3 regions of the Psychrobacter sp. L7 genome follow, and region 1 is predicted to be linked to each of the others. Evidence: predicted binding sites of a transcription regulator. Region 1 holds the regulator's gene; each other region holds the start of a gene.

Region 1 (3,289 bases):
TACAGCCCATCATAGGTGTCTATCTGTAGATGGATGCTATGACCGTACTCTTGATTGTAGGCCTGTGCATCATCATAGATATGGGTCAGCAGCTTGGTCATATCGATATAATGTAGCTCATGAGTCTCTTCGATTTCGATACGCGATAGCAGTAATAAATCATTGACGATTCTATTCATGCGCGCTGTCTGCTGGGTCATCAGCTCAAAGCCGCGCTTCCAGTGCGGCGGCATGTCTGGCTGATCCGAAAAGTTTTCTAAATACCCCATCATCACGGTCAGCGGCGTACGCAGCTCATGCGAGACGTTGGCCACAAAATCGCGGCGCATCTCTTCTAGATGATGCAGACGCGTCACATCGTAGATGATCAATAGCTTTTCGTCGGCAAACGGGGTCAGCTCACACTTTAAATAACGCTCAGGCGCGCGCCATGACTTTATATGTACACCTTCGTCAGCCAGCGTCGGCGCTTGATAGTACTGGCGAAACTCAGATGCGCCAATAAAGTCAAAAATACATCGGCCTTTATCTGCTGCCTGCAATAATAGTAAATCTTCAGCAGCCTGATTCCACCATTCCAGACCATCACTGTCATTGAGTAAAATCACCGCATCGCGCAGCGCCCGCAGCGCACTTCTTATTTTTTTTAATTGATCGGTGGTGTTTTGTAGCGCTATCGGCTCTGAGATATCTTGTTCGGTACATTGCTTTGACATTATGTTACTCATCCATTTTTCGTGACCTATTTTTTTGCCCTACTTGTTCTCTCGTTATCATAATGATGACTACCCTTATCTGCTAAGTGGCCCTTACTGATAATCACTTACTGATAACTATGGTGATGATAGCTGGACTGGCAACAGAATTGCGGCGGCTGTTTTGGCAGTATGAGTGCCGATTATTTGGCCTCAACAAAGCGTGAGAAGCGATAACCAGTACCGCGCACCGTTTGTATCAGCTTATCGCAGTCATGAGGGCGCAGCAGTTTGCGTAGGCGTTTGATATGCACATCGATGGTTCTGTCTTCGATATAGACATTGCCGCCCCACACTTGATCAAGCAGCTGGGTGCGCGTATAGGCACGCTCAGGATGGCTCATAAAAAACGCCAACAACCGATATTCGGTCGGTCCGACATCGATGATTTGCCCAGACGCCATGACCCGCTGGCTTTTGGGGTCGAGGCTTAACTTACCTATTTCAATGGTCTTGTCGGCGCTCAAAGCATTGCTACGGCGCAACACCGCTTTGATCCTTGAGATCAGCTCGCGCGTCGAAAAAGGCTTGGTCATATAATCATCTGCGCCCGCATCCAGACCGTGCACCTTGCTGTCCTCTTCGCTTTTGGCCGTCAGCATGATGACGGGTATCTCAGCGAGTAGCTCATCACTTTTGAGCATACGACAAAAATCAATGCCGCTTTTGTCCCCAGGCAGCATCCAATCTAGCAAAATCAGCGCTGGCCGATGGTCGACCACTTGTTGGTGCGCCTCTGATACGTCCGTTGCCTGCAAGCTATCAAAACCGGCCATCTCTAGCGTCATGACGACCATCTCGCGGATTGCAGGTTCATCTTCAACAATCAAAATTTGCTCATTATACATAGGGTATTCTCAGTGATAAGGGACAAAACAGACGTATAAAAAAGGGCGATAATCGCTCGCCACTGCTTGCCTATTAAACGCGGTAATTGTGACAGTTTGATGACATTTGTCATTTAAGCGGCTGCTATAAACCAAGCCACTTCCCTCAAACAGATGGCACTCACCATCATGATTCACATTTGATGCTTTAGCTCACGTCTAATATAAAATTCAGTGGCCCATCATTGATACTCATAACCTGCATGTCTGCGCCAAACTGACCCGTCGCTACCTGAGGGTGCTGACTGTTGGCATAGTCGACTAGCTGAGCAAACAGCACGCGCGCTGCCTCTGGTGGCATGGCACCGCCAAAATCAGGACGCCGGCCTTTGTCGGTCTTCGCCATCAGGGTGAACTGTGATATCAGCAGCAGCCCTCCAGCGACTTGCTGGACATTTTTGTCCAGTTTGCCATATTTGGCAGGGTCATCGTCGTTTTCAAAAATACGATAGCCAAGAATTTTATCAATCATCCGCTTGGCCGTTTGTAGGTCGTCTTCAGGCCCCAAGCCGATATACGCCAGCACGCCGCGCTCTATACGCCCGACACAACCCCCATCGACGCTGACGCTTGCACCATGTACCCGCTGTATCAATGCTTTCATTTATGCTCCCTTACCAATTATGCTCATACAAACTTAGGCCGTCCATGATAAAATATCATCATTTATTTGCCTATTTATTACTCTCTCACCTTTATTTTGGTCGCCATATTATGAATGTATTCACCACCTTGCAGCAGCTTGTCCCGCAACAAAAGCTCAGTAAAGTCGCTGGCCGTTTGGCTGCCAGTCGCCACCCCTATGTCAAGCGCACCTTTATTCGTAGCTTTGCAAAAGCCTATCATATCAGCTTGGATGAGTATGAGCGCCAAAACTTAGGTGCTTATGAGAGCTTTAATGACTTTTTTACTCGCGAGTTAAAAGCAGACGCGCGCCCTATCGACGCCACGCCTCAGGGGATTGTCAGCCCAGCTGACGGCATCATCTCGCAGCTCGGTCAGATTGACGACCATAAGCTTTTGCAAGCCAAAGGGCGCTACTATGATATCGGCCAACTGCTGGCCGATAGCGAAGATGGGCATTATTTTGCCGATGGCAGTTTTGCCACGGTCTATCTGGCACCCAGCAATTATCACCGCGTTCATATGCCGTTTACTGGTACCTTGACCAAAACCCGCTATGTACCAGGCACGCTGTTTTCTGTCAACAACACCACGGCTGCCAACATACCTGATTTGTTTGCGCGAAATGAGCGTTTGGTGTGTCTGTTTGATACCGCCTACGGCAAAGCTGCGGTCGTGATGGTCGGCGCGATGATCGTCGCTGGTATCGAGACAGTCGCCACTGGCAAAATCAGCCGTACCGACGATATTCAAGAAACCGAACACGACATGGAGCTTGAAAAAGGCGATGAACTTGGACGTTTTTATCTCGGCTCCACTGCGATAGTCGTACTACCGAAAACCGCCAAAGCCGACTGGCAAGACAGCCTGCAAGCCAATAGTGTGGTAAAAATGGGACAGCTACTGGGCTAGATAATCTGTCTGTTTTTTTAAGACAAAACCCAGTCAAGCGCGAATAATCACGCTTGGCTGGGTTTTTTAATGGCTATCTATGTGACCATAGTTGATCAATCTAAAATAAGC
Region 2 (3,289 bases), on a different contig from region 1:
AAATTACGCCCGATAATCATCGGCTCAGACTCAGGGTGATTGATATTATTCGGGATGATGGCGCGACCGGCCGCGACCTCGCTACGTACAAACTCAGGGGTGATGATTTTTGGGGTGTTGGCACCAAAGCTTTCGCCGTCATGCTGACGCATATCGGTCAGCTCATGCTGCTTTTGCGTCTCACGAATGGCGATATATTCCATCTCAGGGGTGATGATACCGCGGCGCGCATAGTGCATCTGGGTGACATTGCCTGCTTTACCATTGACTTTTTTGGCACGGCGCGGCTTATCGATATGGGCAAACCGTAGATTGGCTGTGGTGATATCACGCGCACGCGCTTGCCCGTATGAGCTGGACAAACCGCTTAGCTGCTCTGTATCACCGCGCTCGGCTATCCAGCCCTCGCGCAGTTTGGGCAAGCCGCGGGTTAGGTCAATTTGGGCATCAGGGTCGGTATAGACGCCTGAGGTGTCGTAGACATAAAACGGTGGGTTTTGCTCCCAGTCGGACTCATCAACGCCCTGAATAGGCGTAGGATCTAGCGTAATCTTGCGCATCGGTACTTGAATATCAGGTCTTGAGCCTTCGATATAGACTTTTTGCGAGGCGGGGAGAATACGGTGTAAGTCGCGTGCTTCTTCTTCAAAGCGCGTGTCTTTGGCGCTACGGTGCGCAGGGGTTTTTAGCGCGTCGGCTTTTTTGTCAGAGGCGTTTTGCTGGGTCTTTGGAGGTAGAGTTGAAGTTGTCATATGCTGTCCTAGCGTGTTGGTTTTTGAATAAAAGCAACACCGCCAGAAGCTGCGGGGGTAGCACGTATCATCTAGGCAGTTTTTGCTGCGTCGTCACTGGCTATCAAATTTATCATCGCAAAAATCTGCCTTCGCGGAGGATGTCATCAACCTGTAAGCGACGCTTGGTATCTCTCATCATTGCTTCGCACTACTTAACGCTATAAAGCTTAGCACCACAAAGTGGGCATTTAGGCTAACAGTCATGAGGATAACGGGGCATTTCTGCCCGTGTCTGCCTTATATAATACAGTGCTGAAGACTTCCCTGCGTCGGTACTAACCGCATCAGGTTCGGCGGGTGATCTCTCAGCGAATGTACAAAGGCAGTCAGCCATTCGTACACCGCACCCCGAGTCTGTCAGTGTTGTAAATCAGTCTCATACTAACAAACTTCTGCCGTGAGGGCTACTGGTGTTTGACCATCGGTATGTCAGTCAACGTGCGCATGAGGCTCTGAATCATGACACGCAGGCTAATGAGCGTTAGCCTTAAGCGGCGACTGATTTGACCCTATTTATCACGCATATAAAAGAGTTGGGCGGTTGTCATCAAACTGTCATAAAAACTTGTCAAGATGTCACACATGCCACCAATCATGCTTTGTTCAATCGTTGTTAAACTTTAGGAGTCCTACATGCGTTATTCGTTATTGGCAGTCGCCGTTAGTTGCACCTTAGTACTCACCGCTTGTAATAAATCCACCGACACCGCAGAGTCAGCAGCGCAGAGTGACACCAGCGCGGCGACAGTGGCCGAAACCACCAGCACAGCGACATCCTCTCCAGCAAGCGATTTTAAATCAGCTGAAAACATCGCCATGAACATCACTGGTGCGGGCGCGTCGTTCCCGCAGCCTATCTATGCCAAATGGTCCTATGACTATAATGCCGCAACTGGCGGTCAGGTCAACTATCAGTCTATCGGCTCCTCAGGTGGCATCAAACAAATCCAAGCAAAAACCGTTGACTTTGGTGCCTCTGATGCACCGATGACTCCTGAAGAGCTGGACGCAGCAGGACTTATTCAGTTTCCAACCGTCATCGGCGGTGTGGTACCGATTGTCAATATCGATGGTGTGGGGCCAGGTGAGCTAAAGCTGGACGGCGCAACCTTAGCCGATATCTATCTGGGTAAGATTAGTAAATGGAATGACCCTGCTATCACTGCCATGAACCCAGATTTGACCCTGCCAGATGCTGCCATTACCACCGTGTTTCGCTCAGATGGTTCAGGCACGACTTTTAACTTTACCGATTATCTGGCCAAAGTCTCAAACGATTGGAGTGACAGCGTGGGTGTCGATAAAACCGTCAAATGGCCTACCTCTGCCACAGGGGCAGGCGGTAAAGGCAACGAGGGCGTATCAAGTTACGTCAACCGTATGAAAAACGCTATCGGCTACGTCGAGTATGCTTATGCCAAGCAAAACAACATGGCACACGCTGCCCTAAAAAACGCGGCGGGCAACTTCGTACAGCCATCCGCTGAGACCTTTGCCGCGGCAGGTGACATTGATTGGTCACAGCAAGCAGGCTTTTATAAAGTCATCACCAACTCTGAGACCGAGCAAGCGTGGCCCATCGCTGCTGCTACCTTTATCTTGGTACACAAGCAGCCAGAAAACCCACAGCAAGTGGCTGGCGTGCTGAACTTCTTTGATTGGGCGTATGCCCAAGGTGATGATAGTGCCATGGCGCTTGATTATGTGCCTTTCTCCGATACCGCAGTGGCACTGTTTAAAGATAAGTGGAATGAGGTCAAAGGCCATGATGGTCAGCCTGTCTACACCCCAGCTCAGTAGTTTGTCTACATATGTATATAGTCGATACACTCTAAAAATGTCATAGCGCTACTGGGATGAATTTTGCGCAGCCTCTGGGAACGCAGCACGCAAGTAAAATTTATACCAGTAGCGCGTTTCAATCCATAACAGTTTTACATTCAGCTGACTATAGCAGCACTTGTAAGCCCCTTTGAGACACCTATTCTCCAGTAGTGGTCTCAAAGGTTTTATCACAACAAATTTAAAAATAGCGTTATTAATGACCGTTAATAGCGCCCTTTATTAAGATTTAGTTTGCTGTGATAAGACCTGATGAGTCTTTTAAAGATTTTGATTTAATATTATTTAATGCTGAGACACTTATGAATGATTTAAGGTCGCAACTGGCAAAACAAAAACGTTACGATGCACTATTTGTCAATGCCACCAAGGCATTTGCCATTCTCGTACTGCTATCTTTGGGCGGTATTTTGCTCTCTTTGATCATTGGCGCTTGGCCGAGTATTCAAGCATTTGGTCTGGGGTTTTATACCAGTAATAACTGGGATACGGTTGCCAATGAGTATGGGGCGCTAGCGCCTATTTATGGCACGCTGGTGACGTCCTTTATCGCTATTTTAATTGCCGTGCCCGTCAGCTTTGGCATTGCGATTTTTTTGACCGAGATGTGTCCGAATTTCTTAAAAAAGCCTCTCGGCATCGCCATTGAGCTG
Region 3 (3,289 bases), on a different contig from region 1:
CACCGACTGTACCGCCAATCTCGATAATGGCGATATCGTAGCCTTCGCCACTGGCAAGAATCTTACTTTTGATTTCATCAGTGATGTGCGGGATGACCTGTACGGTACCGCCCAGATACTCACCGCGGCGCTCTTTGTTTAGCACGTTTTGATAGATACGACCACTGGTAAAGTTGTTGCTCTTAGTCATCTTAGAATGGCGTAAGAAGCGCTCATAATAGCCCAAATCTAAATCCGTCTCTGCGCCATCTTCGGTGACAAACACCTCACCATGCTGAAATGGGCTCATCGTACCTGGATCGACGTTGATATACGGATCCATCTTGGTCATCGTGACAGTCACGCCACGCGCTTCTAAGACCGCAGCAAGAGAAGCGGCGGTGATACCTTTTCCTAGTGAGGACACTACCCCACCGGTCACAAATATAAACTTGGTCATAGTACTCTTTCGGTAATTGGTAAAGAAGGATTTTACTAAAAATACGCCATAAAATATAGGGCAAAAATGCAAACTGTCTGAAACTCTTGTTTTGTACCTCAGCGGTAGACTTTTGTCACAAATAATACATACAACAAAAAAACCCACCCCGAAGGATGAGTTTTTTATTTAGATTCTAATGGTTAGATTAGAATTTGTATTCGATACCACCACCGATACCAAAACCATCAAACTCGCTCTCAACTTTTACAAGAGGTGCAGTTACTGTAGCCTCTGAGCTTAAATAAGCACCATATAGGTGACCAGTCGTTGCCGCGTTAAACGCATATTTGCCGCCTACTACCGCACGGAAAGCTTCAGCATCGTCAGCACCACCAACGTTGTTTACGAAATCACCTTGAGCATAGGCAGTCCAAGGAGTCGCTGTCGCCATCTCACCACTGATAGTGAATGCATTTTCGTTGTCATCACTGTCAAAATCAGTGTTTTGATATAGAGCGCCTAGTGTCACTACTGGGCTGATAGCATAGTTACCACTGACACGAGCAACTTTAAAGTCGCCTGCTTGGATGTACGTAGCACCAACGTTCATTGGACCTGCTTCGTATTTACCACCAACACCAAACGCATCGCGGCCTAGTGTATCAGTATTGTTGTCTTCATCCATGGCGTACATCGCCATGAACTGCATGCCATTGATGTTAGGCGAGAAGTAGTTGAAAGTGTTGTTAGTACGCGGTGCGTCAAAGCTTGCAAGTACGACATCACCACCTAGTACGCCACCTTGAGTCACGTTAGCAAAGTTTACGTAGTCATCGATAGCTGATAGACGACCAGCAAGCAATGTACCGTACTGAGCGTTTTTCAAACCAAGATAAGTGTCACGTGAGTAAAACTGATCTGACTTTTCCATACGGCCACCGTCTGCATCTACAAAAGCATCACCAGCGTCAATATCGATACCGTACTCTAGTTGATAAACTAAGTCAGTGTTTGCAGTTAGTGCTTCAGAACCTTTTAAACCAATACGTGAAGCATTTGAGTTTAATTGGCTACGACCATCAGCGTCTACTGAAGTTTTAACAACACTATCAACGCTTCCATCAGTGTTATAAGTCGTTGTAGTTGTGTCATTGTCACCAGTGTTTACATCTAAAGTTAAGAAGCCTTTACCGTAGACAGTTGGAGCGGCATTGGCTGCAGAAACAGATAGAGCAGCAACGGCTGTAGCTAAAAGTAGTTTTTTCATGGGGTATCTCCACTTTACAATTGTAGTAATGAGCGAGCTATTATTAGCTGGTGCCCAATTGGTATCGTCACAAATCCTCAAAGATATAATGTGTAACTGGCTACCGAGATTAGTCAGAAACAAGTGTGGCGAAGTTTTATTACAGTAAGATGAAAAAACCATGACTTACATAACCAGCATCAAAAAAGTAACTGCCATGTAAACGTTGGTCTTTATCCTTCTGCTGCGTAACATCCGTTACCAAACTCATACTTCGAGTACAAGCATAACAACTTTGACATAATTTGCAACATATTTTTTTGTACTTTTAACGCGATATCTGGCGCACTCCATATCTTTTATAGCGCTCAGGCTTTGAAAAAAACAGCCATACAATGCGCTTAAATACCAATGGCTTATCGTAAGTTTTATGACAAACCATTCGATTACGCCCACTGTATTACGTACAAAAATAAAGCGCTACTTATTCACTGATAAGTAGCGCTTATAAGCGAAACAGCATTATCGCTATCTACTATCGACACCGGGTCAATATAGCCATGTAGCAATATATACATGCATCGACACAGCTTTTATGCCGATGCAATAGGATAGCGACGCACACTGGCTTAGACGTTGGCTTTTAGATCCAAGCGTGCTTGGTGCAATAGTGGCTCAGTGTAGCCGCTTGGCTGCTCGCGTCCTTTAAAGACGAGGTCACAGGCCGCTTTAAAGGCATAAGACTGCTCAAAGTTGTTTGCCATAGGCTGATAGCTACTGTCGCCGGCATTTTGCTCATCGACAATCTTCGCCATACGCTTCATGGTATCCATGACTTGCTGCTCGCTGACCACACCGTGATGCAACCAGTTGGCGATATGCTGGCTTGAGATACGCAAAGTCGCACGGTCTTCCATCAGGCCCACGTCGTTGATGTCAGGCACTTTTGAGCAACCGACGCCTTGGTTTACCCAGCGTACCACGTACCCTAAGATACCCTGCGCGTTGTTGTCCAGCTCTTGCTGCTTCTCTTCCTCTGTCCAGTTGGTGTCTTTGGCCAATGGAATGGTCAAGATATCGTCTAGGCTAGCACGCTCGCGTGATTTTAGGCTGTCTTGTACCTCGGCGACATTGACTTGATGATAATGCATGCTATGCAAGGTGGCGCCTGTCGGTGATGGTACCCAAGCGGTACTGGCACCAGATTTTGGATGCGCCGCCTTGGTCTCTAGCATCTCTTTCATCTCGTCAGGCTTAGCCCACATCCCTTTACCAATCTGCGCCACACCCTGCAGGCCTGTTTCTAGACCGATATCGACGTTCCACTGCTCATAGGCGGGCTGCCATGCCTGCGACTTCATCTCGCCTTTTGGTACAAATGGGCCAGCATTCATACTGGTATGCATCTCGTCGCCTGTACGATCCAAAAAGCCGGTATTAATAAAGATAACGCGCTCTTTGGCTTGGCGGATGGCTTCTTTTAGGTTTACCGTCATGCGGCGCTCTTCATCCATGATACCTATCTTGAGCGTATGGCGCTCTAGGCCAAGCAAGTCCTCTACCGCATTAAACAAATCATTGGCCATTTTGACTTCATCAGGGCCATGCATTTTTGGCTTGAC

Evidence for each region. Region 1 encodes PhoB, which activates phosphate uptake and scavenging genes when phosphate is short. Its sites were predicted from a motif close to TGTCATNAANCTGTCATAA; they were not measured.
Region 2: pstS (phosphate ABC transporter substrate-binding protein PstS) is a predicted target of PhoB. The motif match lies at 1,337-1,355, and genes of this name have one in related genera.
Region 3: CAP50_RS09305 (porin) is a predicted target of PhoB. The motif match lies at 1,825-1,843, and genes of this name have one in related genera.

Annotation. Positions count from the first base shown of each region.
Region 1 is NZ_NEXR01000002.1:47,969-51,257, reverse strand. It holds gene phoR (phosphate regulon sensor histidine kinase PhoR) at 1-728, opposite strand, end outside; gene phoB (phosphate regulon transcriptional regulator PhoB) at 899-1,603, opposite strand; gene dtd (D-aminoacyl-tRNA deacylase) at 1,791-2,246, opposite strand; gene asd (archaetidylserine decarboxylase) at 2,357-3,178, shown strand; gene CAP50_RS12665 (hypothetical protein) at 3,274-3,289, opposite strand, start outside.
Region 2 is NZ_NEXR01000001.1:175,922-179,210, forward strand. It holds gene thiC (phosphomethylpyrimidine synthase ThiC) at 1-752, opposite strand, end outside; TPP riboswitch at 1,039-1,155, opposite strand; gene pstS (phosphate ABC transporter substrate-binding protein PstS) at 1,428-2,594, shown strand; gene pstC (phosphate ABC transporter permease subunit PstC) at 2,939-3,289, shown strand, end outside.
Region 3 is NZ_NEXR01000009.1:62,745-66,033, forward strand. It holds gene CAP50_RS09300 (CTP synthase) at 1-439, opposite strand, end outside; gene CAP50_RS09305 (porin) at 627-1,688, opposite strand; gene CAP50_RS09310 (malate synthase G) at 2,297-3,289, opposite strand, start outside.